2 regions of the Paenibacillus sp. FSL R5-0810 genome follow, and region 2 is predicted to be linked to the other one. Evidence: riboswitches for the same ligand, from Rfam matches in the RefSeq annotation. Region 2 holds a riboswitch; the other holds the start of a gene.

Region 1 (12,009 bases), 2.0 Mb from region 2:
TGGGATCACACCGTGAATTTGGGCGAGCTCATTGTAAGTGAAGGATTGGCTGAAAATTATGCTACGTTTATGTTTGGGAAAGAATTGCTCGGTCCTTGGGTAACGAAAACAAACGCAGAAACGCTTAACCGGCAGATAAAACCTGTGCTTAGAGAGCAGCTGCAGTTAACGGGGTTTGATCAAATTGCTCCGTATCTTTACGGTGACGAGATCGCGAAGCTTCAACATTCCCAACCGGTCAATATGCCTTATAGTGCCGGATACGCCTGCGGATATTATTTGATCCAATATTATTTAAGAAAAACAGGAAGAACGATTTTTGAGGCCACTATCACGCCTGCTGCTCAAATACTGGACGAAGTAAAAGGATTCTGGGATGAAGAAACCATTATTAGCGGTTAAAGATATTGTTCAGATTACAGGCATTACAAGTCGGACCTTGCATTATTACGATAGAATTGATTTATTCAAACCGACACATCTGACGGAAAAAGGGTATCGACTATATGAACAAAGCAGTTTGGAAAAACTTCAAACGATTTTGTTCCTAAAGGAATTGGATTTTTCCTTGAAAGAAATTGCGGACATTTTAAAGCTGACCAGGCAAGAGCAGAATCAAATCTTAAAGGAGCAGCGACAAGCCTTAATACTGAGAAAAGAAAGATTAGAAACGACCATGGCGGCTCTCGAAGAATACGTTTCGGGAAATGATATTAGTGATTTGCAGCTCTTCAACGGCACTTCCGTCCTGCCATTGAAAGAGCAGTATGCAAATGAGGCGAGATTCTTTTATGGCGAAACCGAGGCGTATAAAGAGTTTAATGAATCGTTGGAAGAATTGTCACCGGATGATAAAGAGGAAAGCTTTCAAGCCATGGAGGACATATTCAAACGAATTGCGTCTTGTATCGATCAGGATCCTTCCTCCGATGAAGTTCAGCGATTAATCGAGGAATGGAAAAATAATCTGATGCAATTCATGACCTGTGATGCAGAGTTACTGGCTTGCATTGCCCATACTTACAAATTCGATGCACGATTCAAAAACTATTTTAATCAATATGGCAATGAAGAGTTAGCCGATTTTCTCTACAGTGCAATCATGCATAATATCAACCGTGAAACATCTCAATGAATGGTAAATGCTCTGGATTGGGCGATCTTTTTACCTCAATAAAAAAAGAAAGCAAACACTTTCCCTAAAGGAAAATATGTGTTTGCTTTCTTTCGTTGATCAAGCTTTTTCTTTTTCTGATCATTAGAACCAACCTCATAAAAAATGCATCTATACCGAATCACTGGTCAGCCGTATTCATTGCCTGTATTTCCACTATATCGATGAGCATGCGGGATTCTGCCATCAACGGTGGTATAACCTTCAAAATAATGATAGTGCCCACCACCTGCCAAGGGAATGGCAGGACCCGTTGTTCCTCTAATCATGTGCTTGTGCTGGTCATTAAACGATGTTTGAGCATGATAGTTATGGACGTGTGGAACACCACTCGGAGCTGGTTCAGTTACACCCACGTAATGATGGTAATGTCCAACATCAAAGGATGTATCTCCTTCAAAGGGATGAACATGAACGTTAACTGGCCTTCCATCCCAAGATGTAAGAAAAAGTTGATGTGAATGTCCGGAACCGGAGTCATCGGAATGAACAACAAATCCCGTTACTTGTATTTCCATCACTTAAGGCCTCCCTTACATTAAAACAGGATTTCTTTTTTGTTTACCTTCATGCCGCTCAATGACCGGTCGAACATGTCGAGTATGAATAAGAATCGTTCGGCTTCACGAAACACGTGATCTGCTAATAGAGGGTGAATGATGCTTTTGATTCGACACTGCTCAATCAAATCGCGCGCAGTCTTCTTAAAATCTCGCAAGGATTTGACTGAAACGCGGTTTTCATCAACAAATTGACTAAGCAGTGGATGTGTTTGCGATTGTGGACGCATGGAACTTAAGTCGATGGCTTGAAACATCAACGTATCGAATTCTTGGCTAAACTCTCTAGCCTGTTCCACTAATTTTCGCTCGGATGGATCAAGCAGATGACCTATAAATTTTGCATGGTCAGCCATTATTTTCAGGAAAAAGACATTTTCATCAATAATCGCATCAGGCAATGGTTCAAGTCTCCCGCTATTGAGTTCCTCCAACCGATTTCTAAAGTAATTTGCTTCCCGGCTAACATGATCGACAAGCAAGGGAAAATTGTTTCCCCCAGGAAGCTGGCACCTAAGTATAAGCCCAAGGACCTTTCTCTTAAATGCCCAAATGTGTGAAGCTGCATTGCGGACTTCTGAATTAAACTGTCTAATGGTTTCAGGATCCGTATCTGCTTGATATGAATGTGCTCTTCTTTCAATATCCTCAAATATTGCATAAAATTGGTTAGCCTCATTAATTAACTGCGTATCTTCACACCTAAATCCAAGTCGAAGAAATAAAGAATGTTCTTTCATAATGCGTGACCAAAAACGTATTTCGTCTAATGATCTGATTACAAAAGGATCCGACAAACCATCTCCCACCTTTCGGCACACTACAAGACAACCGTTTATATTGTCATGTTATCAGAGCGTATGAGGATGGCATGTTTCAATATGCTACTGGAGAACAAAAAATCAATTAAAGAGCTAATTCACAAAAATTCCTCATCAGATATCCTGCTGGGACAGGAAAATTTCGTCGGGGTTTCCCGTTGCGTTTTAGTTCCCTTTGGGAGCGGCGCGTTTATCTTCAAATCGGAAGCCCGCTTATCTTGGTACCTCCACTGCCTGACCGGTGCCTCCCCAAATAGAAAGAGCGTCCATTTCAACGCTCAAATCACATGGAAGCTAGCCACAAAAAATAAAGACGTTCTTCTAATTGCCGAAGAACACCTTTAGCACTTTAATTTATTCGGATGATTAAAAAATGTGTTTTATATAACAGCTTTAGTTTTCTTTCGGCTTACCCGTTTATTCATTCCTCACCGACACCCCCAGTTTGATGTCTACCGGGCATATTCTACGGTATTTTAGGTATGAGTTTCGCTCTCTTTTACTGCTCCATTTTATTGTGTTTCTGCAACCTGCTTTGCTGCGAATGTAGAGCTGAAACCGATGCTTATAGACGGTTCGTTTTTTTCTGACAACCAAACAAAACGTGACTCGAACGGGACTGAATCCATGCCGAACGGAATGATTCTTGCCCTTAAGCGCCAGCGGAACCCATCTACTTTCTTCAGCACCGATTGAAAAAACAGAACTGCCTGTAAGAATTTTAGTCTCCTTCATCCTGTATTCACCTGAACGGTCCCTTTCACACGATAGGTTCCCGGGGGCAAATCGCCAAATAGGTAGAGCCCCCCTTGATTCGTACGCGTAATCTGGATGATCTGTTCCACTCCTGCGTTTAACCTATAGAGCGCCACTAGGGCATTGGGTATCGCTGCTCCAGTTGCTTGGTCTGTCACGATACCACTTACAGTCCCTGTATTTGCATCCGGATCGACTGTCAGGTTGATGTCAAGGGGGGGCATATTCAGGACCTTGGATCGTTACAGTGGCACTTTGGCTTGATAAAAATCCGGCTAGGGTAGCCTGAACGAAATAGGTACCGTCCGGAAGCTCAGCAAACAAATACTGTCCGGATGCGTTGGATGTCAAGGTTCCGATCGGAGTAACCGTGCCCCCATTGATTTGAAAAAGACTAACCAAAGCATTATTCACAGGTTCATTATTCGAAACGTTCCTTACGATGCCAAACAATGCTCCTCTCGTTGCTGCGGGGTTTGGCTGTAAAGTAATCGATACTTGTGTTGGTCGGCCTTGGGTAACTGTTAGCGGAATACGGACAGGTGTCAGATAACCAGGTTCAGCAGCAGTGATTAGATAAGAGCCTACTGGAACATCTGGTATGATATATTGCCCCTGAGGGTTGCTGTTAACATGCTCAAATGGCACCCCTTGTGAAGTATATAATTGTACTGTGGCAAAGGGGATCGGATTTCCATTCGGCAGCAGCACTGTCCCCTGCACGACACCAACGGAGGTGTTGGGTGAGGCTTGAAGTGCTAAATTGACACTCTCTTCTTCATGTCCATCTACGGTAACTGGAGCACTTGGTTGAAGTTTATACAAGTCGGAAATCGGCAAAACAAAACCTCCTTTCACCAATCGTTCAACTCAATATATGCTTGTGCGTTTATAAGCGACTGGTCTATTGACGATACTCTTACTTTTTAAGCAGTTACTAACCTGAACAACGTCGAAAAAGCTTTCTGTCGATGATTTTGCCTCTTGCTTATGTATTTGGCATTCCGAATAAGCTGACTATCGTGTAGGAGAGCTTTCATGGGGACGGTAAATCGCCGCCCCCAAACCAAAGGGATGATCCATGAGTTTGACATGACATCACAACAGAGATGAATGAATTCTAAACAAATTTACAATGTTTTTCTTGCCGTTGTGTGATTAAATCCAAAAAGTTCCCAAGATAATAACCAAGAGAATAAATAAAACCAGAACAATACCTACTGCATTCCCGTAGCCGTTGTAACAAGGCTTTTCATAACCCACTGATATTTACCTCCTCGCATTTTGGAATAGTACAGTTTATGAGCATAGACGCCCTTAGACTGGACATTTCGGCAATAATATTCAGAATGTGCGAATGTATCATGGAGATAGATTTCTGATCAACCATTTAATTCATTTCACGAACTATCACGCCCCTGCAGGAAATAAAAAAACGCGGAATTGAACCCCCGACCTACGCATTACAAGTGCGACACCGTAGGTTTCGGAAAGGTTCTACAGGGTTCCGGAGGTCTATTAGTTATGGGCTTTTATGCGCCATAATCCGTTTAAGGTTCTCGAAGTATTTCTTGGCCGTTAGAAGATTTGTTAGAAGTTCTGTTAGAAGACTGAAGCCCGTGAGCTAATACTTCGGGGATTTTTAATGGGTATTCGGATTTTATAGTTGAAATCAATGATATAGCATCAGCAATGTAAATCGGGATATATGGTTGAATCGTCTAAGCTAAAGTTGTATTCGGTCGGGCTGTGCCACATTAGCAATCCATGAGAAACCGGGCATGCCGTTGGATGATAAAATTTTAGACATAGAGGAGGCTGCATATGGAACGTGTAATCCTGATGATGAATGTGCAAGAAAAACAGGGAGGAGAGTCAATCACATGGCAAAAATCGTTTTCGCGTTGAATCAGTCTCTGGACGGGTTCGTCGACCACATGGCACTTCAGCGCGACCCCATGCTATTCCTTCATTTCATCGAAGACGTGCGCGGTCTGACGGGTATGCTGTACGGGCGCCGTATGTATGAGACTATGCGATATTGGGACGAAGACCCTTTTGAATGGGATGCGCAGGAACGGGAATACGCAGCTGCGTGGCAAAGCAAACCGAAGTGGGTGGTGTCGAGGACGTTAAAGTCCGTCGGACCGAACGCTTCTCTGATCGAGGGCGACCTCTCAGCGGCCATACGGGGGCTGAAGGCTCAGCATGAAGGGGACATTGAAGTTGCCGGGCCGGAGTTGGCGCACAGTCTAACGGAGCTCGGTCTCGTTGATGAGTATCGACTCTATCTCCATCCCGTCGTGCTGGGTCACGGCAAGCCGTTCTTCGCCGGACCGCGTCCGCCCCTGCGCCTCGTGGCAAGCGATCGCATTGGCGAGCAGGTGATCAGGTTGACCTACGTTCCAGTTTAGTTTTGCGGTTGGTCCAGCGACCTAAGGGGACGATAGTTCGATAAACAGCGGCGGTCTATGACTTTATTTTTTCATTCTTGGCTGCCGCTGTTTAGGTTACTGTGTGTTAGTCTAGAACTTATTTTTCAAAAGGATATTGAATCCCTAATTGATGGCGAAAAACCCACTTCAATTGGCTAAAAGGGTAGAAAAATGGTAAAAGATCGGCCAAAAACACGAAAAAGACGCCGTCTCCGAAAACTCGGAAAACCGCGCCGTTATTGACTTTCTAAGGATGCTGGTGAAGGGAATTGAACCCCCGACCTACGCATTACGAGTGCGTTGCTCTACCCCTGAGCTACACCAGCGAATTTGTTGAAGTTGTCATTCGTTTTTGGAACAACAAAATATATTATATTCCTTCGGCGGGAAAATGCAAGCCCCTCATTAATGGAAAAAACACCCTATAGGAGGGGTTGCATTACCCGCCTAATTTCTCCTGCACCGATTGGATCTTCTGCTTGCTTGAGGATGCCCGGTCGCGCCGGTCGTCGATTTTGACAGAGGTGGATACCCGCTTAGCACCCGACAAGAACGGCGCCTCGTGCAACGCCTCGATCGCACGCCAAATCATAGGGAGCTCCCCTGCAATAATCGTGCTCATCGAAGTCAATTCGTACGTAATTCCCTCCTGTTGCTTCAATATACGCTGCATTTCCGCCACATATGAGCTTAAGCTGGTCGTTGCCGTTCCGATCGGAATGACCGTTACTTCTGCAATTGCCATCACAATAACCTCCCTCGAAGCATTCCATTCATCCACAACGTGGTTGAATCCGATATAGATATCATATCAATTCCGGGGCGTCTTTTCAAAATTTCGCAAAGTCGTCAACACACAATATCTTGTATGTCCAAGATCAAATTTTTATATGGGTCATACGATCCGTTGTCAAAACGCAACCGATGCGGAATCCGCGCAAAAACCGTCGCATTTGGTCACAATCCATGGAATCTTGAGCGGTTTTGACGGTTGGCCAACTAGCATATTACCTGTCCGTTTGCTATAATTCTCCTTGCGTTTATTTTTAAGAAATTGGTTTACAGATACAAGATATTGGGTTACATTAGATTAACGACAACCAAATATAGTGTATACAGGTGCCGCGCTAGCCTATCAGGCAGCCCGGCTTAATAGGGAAGCATGGTGAAAATCCATCACGGACCCGCCACTGTAAAGGCCTCGGGGCTGTTATGCATATGCAGCTGCCGGCAGTTTGGCAATACGTCACTGAAGTTCCCCGAAAGCGAACTTTGGGAAGACGCCGAATATGTACGGCCTAAGTCAGGAGACCTGCCTGTATACTTCAGACACCGACCTACGGGGTTATAGGGATGTGTTCGTGAAACTTGCGTCTGTACATAACATCATGCCCAAATATGGGCTTATGTCAGCTTTATTCAAACCATCCACAGCGCACGGACATTTTCAAGCCTGCCCTTAGGTTTTAGAAAATGTTTTTTTCATGTTCTTTTTTCAATTTCCCCCAAAGAAAGCGAGGATTTTTGTATGCCCCAGCTCGTAGTTAAACCAAACAACCGTCAGCTTGCCTTTGATGAAATTCGCCTCTCCGTCTATGCCGACCGGATCCTGAAGGGATTGGACATGCTAGACAAGGAGCGCCTGCTTCGAGGCGTGAATTCCAAACTCCGCGGTGAGCAAGTTACCGGCGAGGAAATCAGCAATGCCTTCACGATGTCCGCGCTTGAGCTCGTATCCAAGGAAGAGCCTGACTGGAAATTTGCGGCGGCTCGTTCATTCCTGACATCTTTATATAAAAAAGCGGCCCACAACCGCCGCTACAAAGCCTATCCGGAAGAGCCTTACGGCGCTTTCTATCCGCTCATTACGGAGCTCGTCCAGAAGGGCATCTATCGTGAAGACCTTCTGACCTGCTACACGAAGGAGCAAATCGAGGAGCTTGGCGAGTGCATTGATCCAAGCCGCGACCTGCTGTTCGATTACATCGGTCTCTTGACGCTGGCCGAGCGTTACCTTGCAACGGATTTCGACGGGCGCGTGATGGAGCTCCCGCAGGAGCGCTACATGGTCATTGCCATGTTCCTCATGCACCAGGAGCCTGAAGACAAACGCCTCGAGCTTGTTAAGGAAGCGTACTGGGCAATGAGCAATCTGTACATGACGGCCGCAACGCCAACGATGTCCAACGCCGGCAAGAAGGTCGCAGGCCAGCTCTCCAGCTGCTTCATCGACACCGTTGACGATTCCCTGGAAGGCATCTTCGATTCCAACACCGACGTAGCCCGTCTTAGCAAAATGGGCGGCGGCATCGGCGTCTACCTCGGCAAGGTCCGCGCACGCGGCTCCGATATCCGCGGCCACAAGAACACCAGCTCCGGCGTCATCCCTTGGATCCGCCAGCTGAACAACACGGCGGTGAGCGTTGACCAGCTCGGCACACGCAAAGGCGCCATTGCGGTCTATCTGGACGTGTTCCACAAGGACATTTTGTCCTTCCTTGATCTGAAGCTGAACAACGGCGATGAGCGCATGAGAGCCCATGACGTGTTCCACGGCGTATGTCTGCCTGACCTGTTCATGGAGGCTGTTGAAGCCCGTGAAGAATGGAGCCTGTTCTGCCCGCATGAAGTGAAGAAGATCATGGGCTGGAAAGATGAGAACGGCCGCCCGCTCGGTCTTGAGGACTTCTACGATCAAACGCCGGGTCAAGGCGCGTTCCGCGAGAAATATGCGGAGGCCTTGGCGAATCCGAACCTGCCGCGCATTACCGTACAAGCGATCGATATTATGAAGCGGATCATGAAATCCCAGCTGGAGACCGGAACTCCGTACATGTTCTACCGCGATACGGTAAACCGTGCGAACCCGAACTCCGCACACGGCATGATCTACTCTTCGAACCTGTGCACGGAAATCATGCAGAACCAGTCGCCAACCGTGGTTGAGCAAGAAGAGCTCGTCACCAAAGACGGCCAAACCCGGATCGTGATTTCGAAAATCCCTGGCGATTTCGTTGTCTGCAACCTGAACTCCATTCACTTGGCGCGTGCAGTGCCTGCCGGCGTGTTGGAGCGGCTCGTACCGATCCAGGTTCGCATGCTGGACAACGTAATCGACATCAACAATATCGAAGTGCTGCAAGCTCAATATACGAACAGCCAGTACCGCGCTGTCGGACTCGGCACCTTCGGCCTGCATCATCTGCTGGCTCTCGAAGGCATCCGCTGGGAATCCGACGAAGCGGTTGAATACAATGATAATCTGTACGAACACATCAATTACCTGCTCGTGAAGTCCAGCATGGAGCTGGCCAAGGAAAAAGGCCACTATCCGAAATTCAAAGGCTCTGCCTGGGAAAGCGGCGAATACTTTACGTTCCGCGGTTACACCGACGGCGAGCATGAAGGTAAATTCGTAACGACCGAGCAGTGGCGCGAGCTGCAGAAGGAAGTTCAAGAGAATGGCGTCCGCAACGCGTGGATGTTCGCGATCGCACCGAACGGCTCCACGTCGATCATTGCCGGTTCTACGGCAAGCATCGACCCGCTGTATGAGCTGCTGTCTTATGAAGAAAAGACGACATATAAAGTAGCCAACCCGGCTCCGGATCTGTCTGAAAAAACAATCTGGTATTACAAAACAGCCTTCCTGATCGACCAGCATTGGTCCATTAAAATGGCTGCTGCCCGTCAACGTCATGTGGACCAGGCGCAAAGCTTCAACCTGTATGTTCGTCCTGACATCCGGGCATCGGAATTCCTGGACCTGCACCTGCATGCCTGGAAAGCCGGCATCAAGACAACGTACTATGTGCGCAGCCGTGCGCTGACGATTGAGGAATGCGAAAGCTGTGCTAGCTAACGAACCCACCCAAACCCTCCCTTCCAAGGGAGGGCCCCAAGGGCTCTGCCCTCTGGACACCCGCAAGTTTGTGGAATGATTGGGTGAGGCGCTTCTTCTCCCAGGTACTTTGGTGCTAGGAGCGCTTTCTCCCTGCGGGAACGCTGGAATGTTGGCGCAGGGACGAATGATTTCATGCGTGCTTTGATGGTGCAACTTCCTGCAAGGATCGCTCTCCCTTCGGGATTTGCTGCTCATGCGGCGCGAACACAATGAGCGGGGCTGCTTGCTTGTTTGGTGCAACTTCCCGCAAGGATCGCTCTCCCTTTGGGGATTCGCTGCTCATGTGGCGCAAACACAATGAGCGGGCTGCTTGCTTGTTTGGTGCAACTTCCTGCAAGGATCGCTCTCCCTTCGGGATTCGCTGCTCATGCGGCGCGAACACAATGAGCGGGCTGCTTGTGTGTTTGGTGCAACTTCCCGCAAGGATCGCTCTCCCTTCGGGATTCGCTGCTCATGCGGCGCAAACACAATGAGCGGGCTGCTTGCTTGTTTGGTGCAACTTCCTGCAAGGATCGCTCTCCCTTCGGGATTTGCTGCTCATGCGGCGCAAACACAATGAGCGGGCTGCTTGCGTGTTTGGTGCAACTTCCTGCAAGGATCGCTCTCCCTTCGGGATTCGCTGCCCATGCGGCGCGAACATAATGAGCGGGCTGCTTGCGTGTTTGGTTCAACTTCCTGCAAGGATCGCTCTCCCTTTGGGATTCGCTGCTCATGTGGCGCAAACACAATGAGCGGGCTGCTTGCTTGTTTGGTGCAACTTCCTGCAAGGATCGCTCTCCCTTCGGGATTCGCTGCTCATGCGGCGCGAACACAATGAGCGGGCTGCTTGTGTGTTTGGTGCAACTTCCCGCAAGGATCGCTCTCCCTTCGGGATTCGCTGCTCATGCGGCGCAAACACAATGAGCGGGCTGCTTGCTTGTTTGGTGCAACTTCCTGCAAGGATCGCTCTCCCTTCGGGATTTGCTGCTCATGCGGCGCAAACACAATGAGCGGGCTGCTTGCGTGTTTGGTGCAACTTCCTGCAAGGATCGCTCTCCCTTCGGGATTCGCTGCCCATGCGGCGCGAACATAATGAGCGGGCTGCTTGCGTGTTTGGTTCAACTTCCTGCAAGGATCGCTCTCCCTTTGGGATTCGCTGCTCATGCGGCGCGAACATAATGAGCGGGCTGCTTGCGTGTTTGGTTCAACTTCCTGCAAGGATCGCTCTCCCTTCGGGATTTGCTGCTCATGCGGCGCAAACACAATGAGCGGGCTGCTTGCGTGTTTGGTGCAACTTCCTGCAAGGATCGCTCTCCCTTTGGGGATTCGCTGCTCATGTGGCGCAAACACAATGAGCGGGCTGCTTGCGTTTAGTCGAGCGCGAAGCGAACATCCGTTGAGTAAGCTATAAAAAAGACTACAAGGGTAAGGGTATCCAATCGGAGGAGTTTACGTCCGCCTTTGGGAGCCCTTTGCACCCTTCACAATACATTCAGGCAAAGGGCGGACAACAGCGGCCGGAGAGTGGATACCCGTCCTGTTGATACCCGCCCTACTATAAATGCAAGGAGAGAATGGTTATGCAAATGCAAAAAATATTCAATACCGAAGCACCTAACCGCTCCACACGGATCATTGAGGGCGAATGCTCAGGGATCCTCAACTGGAACGATATTCGGATGCCTCATATGTACAAGCTGTACAAGGTGCTGCTGCTGAACCACTGGATCGCGGACGAAATCCCGATGTCCAAGGATGCGCAGCAATTCCCGCACCTTGATCCGGAGGAGCAGCGCACCTTCAAGATCAACATCTCCCTACTGGCTGTGCTGGATTCCATGCAGACGATGTTTGTCGGCGACGTGAAGCGCTATTTCACCGACTCCTCGCTTGAGGCCATCTCGGCCATTATCGGGCAGCAGGAAGTCGTTCATAACCAATCCTACTCCTATGTGCTCTCCTCGATCGTTACGGAGCAGGAGCAAAAGGAAATTTTCGAATATTGGAAGCATGATCCGGTTCTCCTGGAGCGCAATCAGTTCATCTCGAACATTTACCAGAGCTTCCGGGACAATCCGTCGCCGCAATCCTTCTTTGAAGCGATGGTCGCCGACCTGATTCTCGAGGGCATTTTCTTCTATAGTACGTTCGCCTTCTTCTATAACCTGGCCCGTGATCAGAAGATGATGGCAACGAGCCAAATGATCTCCTACATTCAGCGTGACGAGAACCAGCATTGCTACTTCTTCGCTGAAGTGTTCAAGCAGCTGCTCAAGGACTTCCCTGAGCTGAACACGAAGGAGAACATCGATTACGTGTACCGCACGATCGATCGCGCGGTCGAGCTGGAGACGAACTGGGCGCATTACACGCTGAGCAA
Region 2 (12,009 bases):
GTATACGCCGAGGCATGTTCGTCAAGTTCTGCTGATCCGATCGCTGCGAACGACCGTATTTTTTCTCGATAAAATCAAAGAGATTGTCCAGGTGGTGGAGAACCAGAGCATCGACCATGCCAGAAAGCTGCTGAAGCAAGCGCTGGCCGGCATTCATCAGCGGAATCGTCGGCAGTATATCGGGATTCAGAAATTGATGGAGCTGTGCATTGAGGTGGGGCTCATGGGGGCGGACGAGTCCGCGGAGCACAAGCCGATTCATACATTTGATCCGGAGCGGGACCGTTAGCTGAAGTCGGAGGGGGAGAGGAATTCGCTTGATACAGGTTCGTGAACATAGAACAAGCCCCCGTCAGAGACGGAGGCTTGTTGCAGCATTATATACATTAGCTCGGGTTGAGGATAAAGGTATCAATGACGTGCTTGACGCCGTCCTCGTTATTGCTCTTCGTCACAAAATCGGCGATTGCTTTCAGCGGCTCAATGGCATTGCCCATCGCAACGCCAAGTCCTGCCGCTTCGAGCATTTCATGGTCATTCCAGGAGTCCCCGATCGCGATGGTTTCTTTCAGATCGCAGCCGAAATGATTGGCCAGGAACGTAAGCGCATGGCCTTTCGTCCCCTCTTTATGCATGAACTCCAGAAAATGCGGCTTCGATTTCGTAATATGCACGTCTTCGCCCAGCAGCTCGCGGAAGATAGGAATGAGCTCGTCCAACACGTCCGGATCATCGATAATAAGCATTTTCGGGGTTGGCTGCTTCACCATCTTCATAAAGTCCGGCTCTATATAATAAGGGGTCCGGTTCAGTGCGCAGTAGTCGATCAGCTTTTGGTTTTCCTCACGGGCATAGAGCTTGTCGTCGATATAGGTCTGCAGATGAAGATTGTGCTCCACGCAGTATTCATAGAGCTTAACGGCGGCATCGATCGGGAAATAGCGCTCGTACAGCACCTTTTCGTCCAGCAGGTTTTTGATGAGGGCACCTTGATAGGTAATGATCGGAACGTTAAGTCCGGTTTGTCTGGCTATCGCTTGGGCTGATGCATAGGCACGCCCCGTAGCGAGCGTGACAACCACGCCCTTCGAAACGGCCTCTTCCAGTGCTTGCTGGACCCCGGGCGTAACCTCCTTGTCATCATTGATCAGCGTGTCGTCGATATCGATGGCCATCAGTTTGTAGGTTGTCATGGTCTTCTCTCCTTTGGTCGGTCTCTGGTCTCTATCTGTATCTGCCTTCTATTGTACCTCTAAACGGCCTCCGATTGTACCTTTGGCGGCACGGATTTCAATTCCGCAACCACCATCCCGGCCAAAATGCATACACAGCCGATACCGCCGATGAATGTAAGCCGCTCGCCCGCGAACAAAATGCCGGTCAGCGCGGCAAAAACAGGCTCTGTCGCGAAAATGATCGCGACCCTGGACGGCGTCGTATACTTCTGGCATACCGTCTGGATCCAGAAGGCAAAAGCGCTTGTGGGCCCGATCGATACGGCCAGTGCCCACAGCACATGGGGCCGGGTCAGCTGCTCAAAGAGGGCAGCGGGATCCGAAACAGGCTCCGTCAAGGCAGAAGCGGCGAGGCTAAGCAGTCCGACGACCGCCATTTGCAGCGCCGCGAGCGGCAGGGCAGGGTAGCGTCCGGCATAGATCCCCGTATAACCGATATGCAGCGCAAAACCGATTGCGCATACAAAGATGAGGAGGTCACCGCGGTTCAGGCTCATGCCCGATCCGGAGAAGGTCAACAAGTACAGCCCTGCCGCTGCAAGCAGCGCGCTGAACCAGGTATACTTGGAAATCGAATGCCGAAGCAGAGCAAAGGACAGGAAGGGCACCAGCACAACGGATAGTCCGGTGATGAACCCCGCGTTCGAGGTCGTTGTGTACAGCAATCCCGCGGTTTGAAAGGCATAGCCTATGAATAAAAAAAGGCCCAGCACGCACGAGTGCAGGAGCATTTTAAGGGTCATTTCCTTCCATTGGCTCCGATAGAAGACGGTAATGATGATGGCCAGCAGCAAGGCGGCGCCGAGAAAACGGACGCTGTTGAAAGCCATGGGCGGAAGCACGCGTACCGCATGCTGAACGATGAGAAACGTACATCCCCACATCATGGCGACCAGAAGGAGGCTGAGATCGGCAGCGCGAGATCGGTTCACGATGGTGTCATCCTTTCAAATTCGTATGTAAATGTTATCTAGCATAATGAAAAGCCCGGATGCGACCGGAGCGGGCTAGTCGTTAAAGCTGCTGCACCCCAAGCGCTCGGGATCAGACGTCATTTCTTGGCTGGGTCTGGCATCGCAGTGCAGGCAAGTGATCAAATTGTATCCCAAAATGAAGAATCGGACAACCGTTTCAAGGGGTCCTCAGATGGAAGGTCTGGACAAAAAGAGGATGATTTTGCTATACTATTAAACCGAACGTATATTCGCTTTCGGGTGATTGTGAAGCGGGTATACAGCGCTATTATAGGACTCCAAGACACATGGAAGAGCTGAGAAAGGAAGAATTGCATCATGATGGGAAGAGCACATTTAATTATCAGCACAGGGGTCACGTTATCGGTTATGGGCATGAGCGGGGTTCAGGTGACGCTGCCCGCCGCCGCGGTGGCCTTAGTCAGCTCGCTGCTTCCCGATATTGACGAGCCGAATTCCCTGCTGGTTCGCAAGGCCATTCCTGCCGAAATACTGCGCCTGCTGCAGCTGGCCATGATCGGGGCGGCTCTATTCGTATTGTTCTATGGCCGCGACTATGCGCCCTGGAATTTCGCCTTGGCCGGACTAATCGGGGTTGTATCCTTTCTGCCAAGCAGGACGCTTCGGCATGTCGTCATGTTTCTGATCGGGCTTGGCCTTATCGCCTTCGGACAAGGCTTCAGTCCATGGAACCTGATTGCAGGCAGCGTACTGATCTTGGCCTCGCTTGTCACCCATCGCGGGTTCACGCACACGATTTACGCCGCTTGCGGCTGGTGCGCGCTCCTGTATTTTGCCTCACAGGGCAAGGAGGGAGCGGAAAGCCTGTGGTTTGCCGGGGGCTTGTCGTATTCCATCCATTTGCTCTCCGATGCCTTGACGAATCGAGGCATTCGGCCGCTGCCGCCGCTGAAGTGGCGAATCAAGCTGAAGATCATGAGCACGGGGAGCCGCTGGGGCCGCACGGTGGAGAATATTTGCATTCTGCTGACGCTGGTGCTGTTGTGGTACGTGTTCATGGCATCGGGCTAATCCCGTTCGGAGGAAGCCTTAAGGAACAACCTCGGTCCGTTAGATGTATGCGGATAAAACAGACAAAGAGAAGACCCGCCCACAGCAGCGAGCGATTGCGCTTTCGCTGAAGGGCGGGTCTGTTTGTGCTGCTTGGGGAGGATGCTATTCCTCGAGGAAGATGAGTCCTACCAGATCGTCCATTTCGAGGTTGCCGAAATAGTGCTTGACGTCAACGCCGGACAAGGCGGCGCGAACGGTTTGCTCCTCGTATTTTTTGCCGCGGAGGAGGTTTTCGATATCGGCGACATCCCCTACACCGAAGAAATCCCCGTAAATTTTAATTTCTCCGATATGCCCCTCCCGGATATCCATCCGGATATCGATAATGCCGACCGGAAATTTCTTGGCATGCTTCACGTTGCTCTCCGGCGACAGGCCGTAGTTCCAATCCCAATTCTGATAACGCTCTTTGGAGATTTGGTTGATGATCTCCCAATCCTTGTCCTGCAGCACATACTGCGGCACCTGATCCGGCTCCATGCCAAAAATGGAACGCAGCAGCTCTGCGCGGAACTCCTCGATCGTCATGTCGGTGCCGAGCAGCTCTTTGATGTTGGCTACGCGGCTGCGCACCGATTTCGTGCTCTTGGATTTGAATTTTTCCGGATTTGCGTTCAAGGAGGCCTGTACATCATCCAGGTTCAAATCGAACATGAGCGTTCCGTGGCTGAACATGCGCCCGCGGGTGGAGAATTGGGCATTGCCCGATATTTTCTTCTCGCCGACCTGAAGGTCATTGCGGCCGCTTAATTCTGCAGGCACGCCCATTTTTCGCAAAAAGTCGATAACAGGCTGCGTGAACTTCAGGAAATTGTGGAAGGATTGGCCGTCATCCTTCGTAATAAAGCTGAAATTGAGGTTGCCGAGGTCATGATACACCGCGCCTCCGCCGGACAGTCGGCGAACGACCTGGATGTTGTTGTTGCGGACGTACTCCTGATTGATTTCCTCAATCGTATTCTGATGCTTCCCGATAATGATGGAAGGCTTATTAATGTAAAAGAGAAGGTAGCTCTCGTCCATGGACAAGTGCTTCAAGGCGTATTCTTCAATCGCCAGATTGATGGCGGGATCGTGGATTCCCTGATTATCGATAAACAGCATAACATCCTCCGTCGTTACATGTATTTAGATTGGCATTGCTTCTTATTCACTTATTGTAAACCAATTGCAGTGCGAAAGACAAAGCATTCCGTATTGACGTTTGGGTGAAGGTACCCACATAATGATGGCATTGCGAGCAGCAAGTACAGGAGGCGTGAGAAATGACGGAAACCAAGCAGTCTTGGATCGAAGTATACGGTCACGGAGGCGATATCGAGACGGCCGCAGCGAGGTTTGGACAAAGGGCGGAGGCTATTCTCGACTACAGTGCCAACATTAATCCATTAGGCCCTCCGGTGGAAGTTATCGCAGCATTGCGGGATGGTCTGGGAGCGGTCATTCGTTACCCCGACCCGGGGCATCGCCGGTTCAAGGCGATGCTTGCCGAGCATGTGGGGGCCGGGACCGAGAATATTCTGGTCGGAAACGGTGCCGCGGAATGCATGGCTCTGCTCTTGCTGGCACTAAGGCCTGAGATTGTCGGCGTTGTCGATCCCTGTTTCTCGGAATACCGCGAATTGGCTCTTAAGTTCGGAGCGGATATACGCTCCGTAAGCGGCGAGAAGGAAGGGGCATGGCGCGCGTCCAGCCGGCGGATCATGGAGCTGTTGTCCGGCTGTGACCTGGTGTTCCTGGGTCAGCCGAACAACCCGAACGGCGTACAGTACAGCTTGGAAGACATCCGGGCAATCGCAGGGGAGGCGCAGCGGCTGGGTACGTGGCTCGTGCTGGATGAAGCGTTCATGGATTTCATTCCGCATGGAGAGAGGCAGACGCTGCTGCCGGAGCTGTCCTCTTATTCAAGGACCGTCATTATAAGATCGATGACCAAGTTCTATGCGATACCGGGACTGCGCCTCGGTTATGCGGTCGGCCATCCGGACGTCATCCAGTCCATGTCAGCCATGCAAGTGACATGGAGCGTCAACGGACTGGCCCTGTTGGCAGGGGAAGCCTGTCTAAGAAGCGGCAGCGAGTATGAGCGGCGAACCCTGGAGCTGATTCATGGCGGGCGTTTGAGGCTGACCGACGGGCTGCAGGCGCTCGGTGTGGACGTGACGCCAGGGGAAGTCAACTATTTGCTGGGAGAGCTGCCGACCGGTTGGACGGCAGCGGCATTTCAAACGGCAATGGGCATGCGCGGTGTCCTGATTCGCAGCTGCGCCATGTATCCCGGACTGGGAGAACGCCATTTCCGCCTGGCTGTAAAGGATGGGGAATCCAACAGCAGGCTGCTGCAAACCGCTGCGGAAGTGCTCCAGGGCTCGTCTCGGCCGGAGGCGTAAAGGGCGGCGCCCTACGTTCCACAGTGTCGAGGCAGCAAGCCTAAGCTTGCGTTACCTGAGGGACAATCGGGTTCGAAGAACAGATTTGTATCTCGAATTCACCAGTCTCCTTCGAATACTGCAGTGATGGCGAGGAACGAGCCAAGCGGGTGGGGAATATGGACAACCAGCCCTCCAAGCATGCCCTACCATGCATCGTGCACACAGGGAGAAGTATGAACGATCTTTAAACTCCCCGTCACTTCGCAGTGACTTTAACCGGGGAGCCATTTCAAATGTTTAGAGCAGGGAGAGAGAGACGTGGCAGTACCTTTTTTGCACATTACGGAGCCATGCAGTTATTCGTCCGCCGTATGGCCCGGCCTGATCGTTTCATCCGAGGGCTACCCGGAGCACCCGCATATCCGCATATCGCTCCCGCAGCCGGCGGATGCCTTGGGCAGCGCGGTGTATGGCGGAGGCTATGCAAGACTGAATCATATCGTTAACCGGTATGTGGACCGGCGCTACGATTGCAGTGATCCCGTGAAGGACATGCACAGCTTCATTCGCGGCTGCGGATACCCGGAGGATGCGACGGCCGGGTTATTAACCGCCGTCCGGCTGAAATATGCGTCAATCTGGGAGGAGGGCGGCTCCCAGGCTTCCATTCTGTGCTGCTCGACGGCCGGAACAGGCAATGCCGCGCGGGCAGGCATCAGCCGGACCACCTTCGCCGCCTATCAGCCTGGCACGATCAATATCATGCTGATGATCGACGGGCGGATGACGCCTGCCTGCATGGTGAACGCGATCCTGACCGCTACGGAAGCGAAAGCGGCAGCGCTCGGTGATTTGGGGATTGCAGATCACGAAACCGGGGCTGCTGCTACCGGGACGACGACCGATGCGATCGTGCTCGCCGTCAGCGGGAATGAAGCCTACGGGGTGGAACACCGCTATGCCGGCACCGCAACCGACCTCGGCGGCATGATTGGACGCCTTGTGTATAACAGCGTTACGGAAAGCGTTCGAACAGAAAGAGAAGAGCGGTTATGACAGCGGTCTGGATCCTATGGGCGGCCGTTGTGATCGATCTGCTGATCGGTGATCCCAGATGGCTTCCGCACCCCGTCATTGGCATAGGTAAAGCGATCCGTGCAGTGGAGAAGCGGATTCGCACCCGTACCCAATCGCCGGCAGGATTGAAGCGGGCCGGCATTCTGCTCCCGCTCATTGTTGCAGGCGGGGCGTATGCGATTACGCTGCTGCTCCTGCTGCTGTGTGCCTCTATTCATCCTTGGCTGGCCGCAGGCGCAGAGGCGGTGCTCATTGCGACAACCATTGCCGTAAAAGGACTGCGCGATGCCGGCCTTGAGGTGTACGGCCATCTTCGTGCCGGAGACCTTCCGGCTGCCCGCCGCTCGCTGGGCATGATCGTAGGAAGGGACACGGCCCATTTGGATGAGCCGGAAATCGTACGGGGTACGGTGGAGACGGTGGCGGAAAATATCGTCGATGCGGTCATCTCCCCGCTGCTGTATGCCCTCATCGGCGGGGCGCCCTTGGCGATGGCATACCGGGCGGTGAACACGCTCGATTCGATGGTCGGCTATAAGAATGAGAAATACGAGCATCTTGGCTGGGCATCGGCCCGGCTGGATGATGTCGCCAACTGGATTCCCGCCCGGCTGACGGCGGGGCTGGTGGCGATCTCGGCCGCGATGCTCTCCTTGCCTTGGCAGAAGTCCATCGCTACCGTCCGAAGAGATGCGAGAAAACACCCGAGCCCAAACAGCGGATTTCCGGAATCGGCGGTGGCCGGTGCGCTCGGCATTCGCCTTGGCGGGGAAAATTCTTATCAAGGGATCGTCTCGTTCCGGGCGTATATGGGAGATCCGGAGCGGGCGCTGAATGCGGAGGACATCCGCATCACGACCCGGCTGCTCCTCGCGGCTTCGGTGATTTTTACCGTGATCGGCACCGCCGTATTGGCGATCGTTATCGCCGCAGGCGGGGGAGCATGGGTATGAGGGAGCCGAAGGATATCGTAAATGCAAACGATGAGGACGTGGGACTGGATGCGATACAAAGCAATAAGGCAATTGACGCAAACGCCGCATTGGAAGCGATCGATGCGGATCAGGCTAAAGCCTTGAACGAAGCGAACGACGTGAATGAGGCGATAGACGCGATTGATGCAAAAGACGCAAAGGACGCAAAGGACGTGAAAAATGCACATCCTGCACACTTTGCATACCATGCGGAGGATAAGGGGGATATTCAGCTGCTTGAAAAAGATACGAGTCCGCTGCAGGTTGTCCTGCACCTGGTCCGCCACGGCGTTACGCGGTGGAATCAGGAGCGGCGGTACCTCGGCCATGAGGATCAGGGCGTGATATCCGCGGAGCTGGAACGGCTGGCCCCGCTGGCGCGGCGGCTCCAAGGCCTGCAATGGGCACGCATATACTGCAGCGACCTGCTCAGATGCAGGCAGACCCTTCGCTATTTGCTGACCGGTAACGAGGTTCAAAGTGCCGGTTTAAATGGCAATACGGAAGTTTTGCCAATTCCGGGAGCGGTGTATGACAGCAGGCTGCGTGAGCTTCATTTCGGCGAATGGGAGGGGAAAACCTACGAGGATTTGAAGGGAAATCCTTTATATCGCCGCTGGATTGAGGACCCGGCAGCTGTTACTCCGCCGGGCGGAGAGAGCTGGGAAGCCTTCGCGTCCAGGATTCAGCATTTTTTGGCGGGATTGCATCAAGATATGTGCCGCAGCTTTGAGAGGGACGAGGACGGTGAAGCCAGAGGACGGGATTCCCAAAGAATTCCCGACCTGCTGGTCGTCACGCATGGCGGCGTGATTCGCCAGATTGCGGCGGCTACGGTTCCGGATACCCCTTTTTGGAGCTTGCGCATCCTGCCGGGTGAGGAGCTTAGGCTGAAGCTGGCCTGGAACGGACTGGGCTGGCAAGGCGAGATCATGAGCTGACAGCCCTGCCATACCCGTTGGCAAGGACCTTGGGCAATCCACAAGAAAGCATCAACGGATCTCCAGATCAAGATGCAAAATATGCTGGATGCCCTGCACGCCCATGACCCGGTATCCCCTGTCACGAAAGCCGGCTTGAAGATAGACGTGACGGGCATGCTCATTGCGGGCGTTTACCGCCAGGGCAATCTCGTTCACTCCCGGCAGTCGCGAGCGAATAAATTCGGGCAGCAGGCGCATGGCAGCCTGGCCGTAGCCCCGCCCCTGCTCCTTGTGATCAACGGATAGGGCGCGAAGGAGCACGGCGCTTTGGTTCGGCGTATAACGGGCGATACGTTCCCCGCGATCCAGGACGAAGAAGGCGACGGGCTTATCCGCCGCGAGCAGAACGACCGGCAGCTTGTCCTCCGTGGGCGGATAACCGTGCTTCTTCATCGCATCGTCCGGAAGCAAAGTGAATCTTCGCTGGTGCTCCGGGAGGGAGAATTGACTCAGCGCGGGAAGATGCTCGGGTTCCAGAACGGTCAGACGAAGTCTCTCCGGCTTTTGGTTTGAAGGAATTTTCATCACGGATTCACTCCCCGTTTTCAAAAAGATGTGATTTCAGGCGAATAATGAACGATAACGAGAACTATCAGTACCATTATACTCGAAGAATGGGATAATCCTTTAGTTGTAAGGGCGGGGGTTATCCCCTATAATCGTGTTCAGAGAAATCCAGCTTGGCTATATAAGCATGATTCATATGATTTGCGAGGGTCCTGGACAGGCAGCCGGGTATTGACGGACTGCCATTCGGGTTAATAGGGAAGCCGGTGCAAATCCGGCACGGTCCCGCCACTGTGAAGCAGGAGACTCCTCCTTAATGCCACTGGGCGCTGATGCGCTTGGGAAGGCGGAGAAGTCGTTAGGCCTGTAAGTCAGGAGACCTGCCCTCGGCAATGAATGACGGTCCTTCGAGGAGAGGATTACGTTCACTTGGACCCGTTTTGATCGCGGGAGCGGCAGGAGCTGTGGAGGTACAGCTTTCCGGCAATAAGCCGCTTTGTTGATGATCAATGCTATATGTTCGCAGGTGTCCTGAAGCTGAAACGTAATCCCCGATTCCTTATTCGTCAAGGAATCGGGGATTTTTGCTGGAGAACGAGAAGGCAATGCCAGCCTCCTGATTCCCGCTCCGGGGAAACACCGGTATTCCTCTTCCTAACGGATAGCAGGGGTACCCGGAGGTTTAGGTCCCGGCGGAACCAGCCGGTTCTCCTTATACATGCGAGGACAGTCGTTTTCATACCCGGTAAGGATCGGAATTGAAGTTGTGAAATATGCAGGCTAGGGTTCTCAATGATGACGTAGGGGGAAACAAGAAAATGAAAGCAATGTTGAAATCATGGTCCGTCTTGATCGTGGCGATGCTGATGGCGCTGTCGCTGATCGCCTGCGGTAACGCCGAGGATGCCGCGCCGAATAGTGCGCCTTCGGAAACGCCTGCCCAGCAGGAGAAGCCGGCTGAACAGCCTGCGGAGGAGCAGGGTGCGCTGAAGACGCAGTATCCGCTCACCGTTAAGGATGCGACCGGAACGGAGGTCACCTTCGAGAAGGCGCCGACCCGTATCGTATCCCTGGCTCCGTCCGAGACGGAAAAGCTGTTTGCCCTCGGGCTGGACGAGGAAATCGTAGGCGTGTCCGATCTGGATGATTATCCGGAAGCCGCGAAATCCAAGCCGAAAATGGGAGGCTTCCAGGTGAATGAAGAGGCTGTAATCGCAGCCGAGGCCGATGTCGTGTTCAGCGCGTCGATGAATGCGGAAAACGCGGAGAAGCTCCGCGGGATGGGCGTGAAATTGTTCGTTAACGATCCGTCCACGATTGAAGAAGTCATGTCTTCCATTACGCTGGTCGGACAAATTACCGACCGTCAGGAAGAAGCGCAGGCTGTGGTCGGGCAGATGCAGCAGGAGCTGGCAAGCGTTACGGAAGCGGTGAAATCCGTGAAGGAAGAGGACAAGAAGAAAGTGTACGTCGAGTTCTCGCCGGGCTGGACCGTCGGCAAAGGCGAGTTCATGGATGAGATGATCACGCTGGCCGGCGGCGTCAACGCAGCCGGGGATACAGAGGGCTGGTTCGAAATTAGCGAGGAGAACATCATTGCGGCGAATCCGGATGTCATTCTGTATTCGAGCAATGTTGTCGACGAAGCCACCAAGAAAACGCTGGACCAGATGATTAAAGAGCGCGACGGTTGGGATCAGATCGAAGCGATCAAGAACGACCGGGTCATTGCGATGGACGATAATCTGCTGAGCCGTCCGGGGCCGCGCGTCACGCAAGGTTTGATTGAAGTGGCCAAAGCCGTTTATCCGGAACTGATGACACCATGAGACAAAAACTGGCGGGTTACGGAACGGCCGGCATTGTCCTGCTGCTGTTGACTTTGATCGTCAGCCTCGGAATCGGCTCGGTCCACCTGCCTGTTAGCGAGATTGGAGCGATGCTGCTGCATCGGCTGCCTTGGCTCGGCGATGCGATCGTCCCGGGCTGGGAGGTATCCTCCGAGCAGATTTTAATGAAGGTGAGGCTCCCGCGCATTCTGCTGGGAATGCTGGTCGGCGCCTCGCTTGCGGTGGCAGGAGCGGCGTTTCAAGGCGTGCTGCGCAATCCGCTGGCTGATCCTTTTACGCTGGGCGTGTCTTCCGGAGCAGCGCTAGGAGCGGCGTCCCTCATTTTTTTCGGAATGGAGTATTCCTTTGCCGGAGGCTACACGCTGCCGTTGGTTGCCTTTCTGACCGGAGCGGGTACGCTGTGGGTCGTTCTGCTGCTGGCACGGGATCAGGGGAAGCTGCCGGTGCACGGACTCATTTTATCCGGGGTCGTAATGCAATCCTTTCTCGGCGCCGTCGTTTCCTTCTTAACGGTGATGTCCAAAGACACGGTGAACCAGATCCTGTTCTGGACGATGGGAAGCTTGAGCATGCGCGGATGGTCCTACGTGGCCATCCTTTTCCCGTATTTTGGGGTAGGGCTTATTTATTTGTGGAGCCGCTCGCGGGCTTTGAATCTGCTGTCGCTCGGCGAAAGGCAGGCTGCCCATATGGGACTGAACGTTGATCGGCTGAAGACCAGCGTTCTGGTTGTAGCTACGCTTCTTGCAGCCGCGGCCGTATCGGTCTCGGGCGTGATCGGATTTGTGGGACTGGTGGTGCCGCATATGATCCGGCTCATGACGGGCTCGGATTATCGTGTCATTATTCCGATATCCGCGCTGGGAGGCGCTATTTTCATGGTGTGGTGCGATACGGCGGCGCGATCCGTGCTCGCTCCGACTGAAATTCCGCTCGGGGTGGTCACTGCGTTTATTGGCGCTC

The links. A riboswitch is a leader RNA that binds a small molecule or an ion and turns the genes downstream of it on or off. The one in region 2 is predicted to bind cobalamin.
Region 1: another riboswitch for cobalamin. It lies ahead of MKX76_RS19895 (ribonucleoside-diphosphate reductase subunit alpha); the one in region 2 lies ahead of MKX76_RS29100 (ABC transporter substrate-binding protein).

The regions. Positions count from the first base shown of each region.
Region 1 is NZ_JBBOCF010000001.1:4,459,976-4,471,984, forward strand. It holds gene MKX76_RS19840 (DUF2268 domain-containing protein) at 1-402, shown strand, start outside; gene MKX76_RS19845 (MerR family transcriptional regulator) at 377-1,135, shown strand; gene MKX76_RS19850 (YmaF family protein) at 1,303-1,692, opposite strand; gene MKX76_RS19855 (DUF2935 domain-containing protein) at 1,713-2,531, opposite strand; gene MKX76_RS19860 (hypothetical protein) at 2,616-2,900, shown strand; gene MKX76_RS19865 (carboxypeptidase-like regulatory domain-containing protein) at 3,287-3,535, opposite strand; gene MKX76_RS19870 (carboxypeptidase-like regulatory domain-containing protein) at 3,522-4,151, opposite strand; gene MKX76_RS19880 (dihydrofolate reductase family protein) at 5,195-5,725, shown strand; tRNA gene MKX76_RS19885 (tRNA-Thr) at 6,001-6,072, opposite strand; gene MKX76_RS19890 (MTH1187 family thiamine-binding protein) at 6,186-6,491, opposite strand; cobalamin riboswitch at 6,847-7,080, shown strand; gene MKX76_RS19895 (ribonucleoside-diphosphate reductase subunit alpha) at 7,275-9,608, shown strand; gene MKX76_RS19900 (ribonucleotide-diphosphate reductase subunit beta) at 11,210-12,009, shown strand, end outside.
Region 2 is NZ_JBBOCF010000001.1:6,479,680-6,491,688, forward strand. It holds gene MKX76_RS29050 (TioE family transcriptional regulator) at 1-289, shown strand, start outside; gene MKX76_RS29055 (Cof-type HAD-IIB family hydrolase) at 387-1,193, opposite strand; gene MKX76_RS29060 (DMT family transporter) at 1,253-2,167, opposite strand; gene MKX76_RS29065 (metal-dependent hydrolase) at 2,528-3,241, shown strand; gene MKX76_RS29070 (lipoate--protein ligase) at 3,386-4,387, opposite strand; gene cobD (threonine-phosphate decarboxylase CobD) at 4,549-5,673, shown strand; gene MKX76_RS29080 (adenosylcobinamide amidohydrolase) at 5,974-6,711, shown strand; gene cbiB (adenosylcobinamide-phosphate synthase CbiB) at 6,708-7,685, shown strand; gene MKX76_RS29090 (histidine phosphatase family protein) at 7,682-8,647, shown strand; gene MKX76_RS29095 (GNAT family N-acetyltransferase) at 8,699-9,214, opposite strand; cobalamin riboswitch at 9,387-9,598, shown strand; gene MKX76_RS29100 (ABC transporter substrate-binding protein) at 10,015-11,025, shown strand; gene MKX76_RS29105 (FecCD family ABC transporter permease) at 11,022-12,009, shown strand, end outside.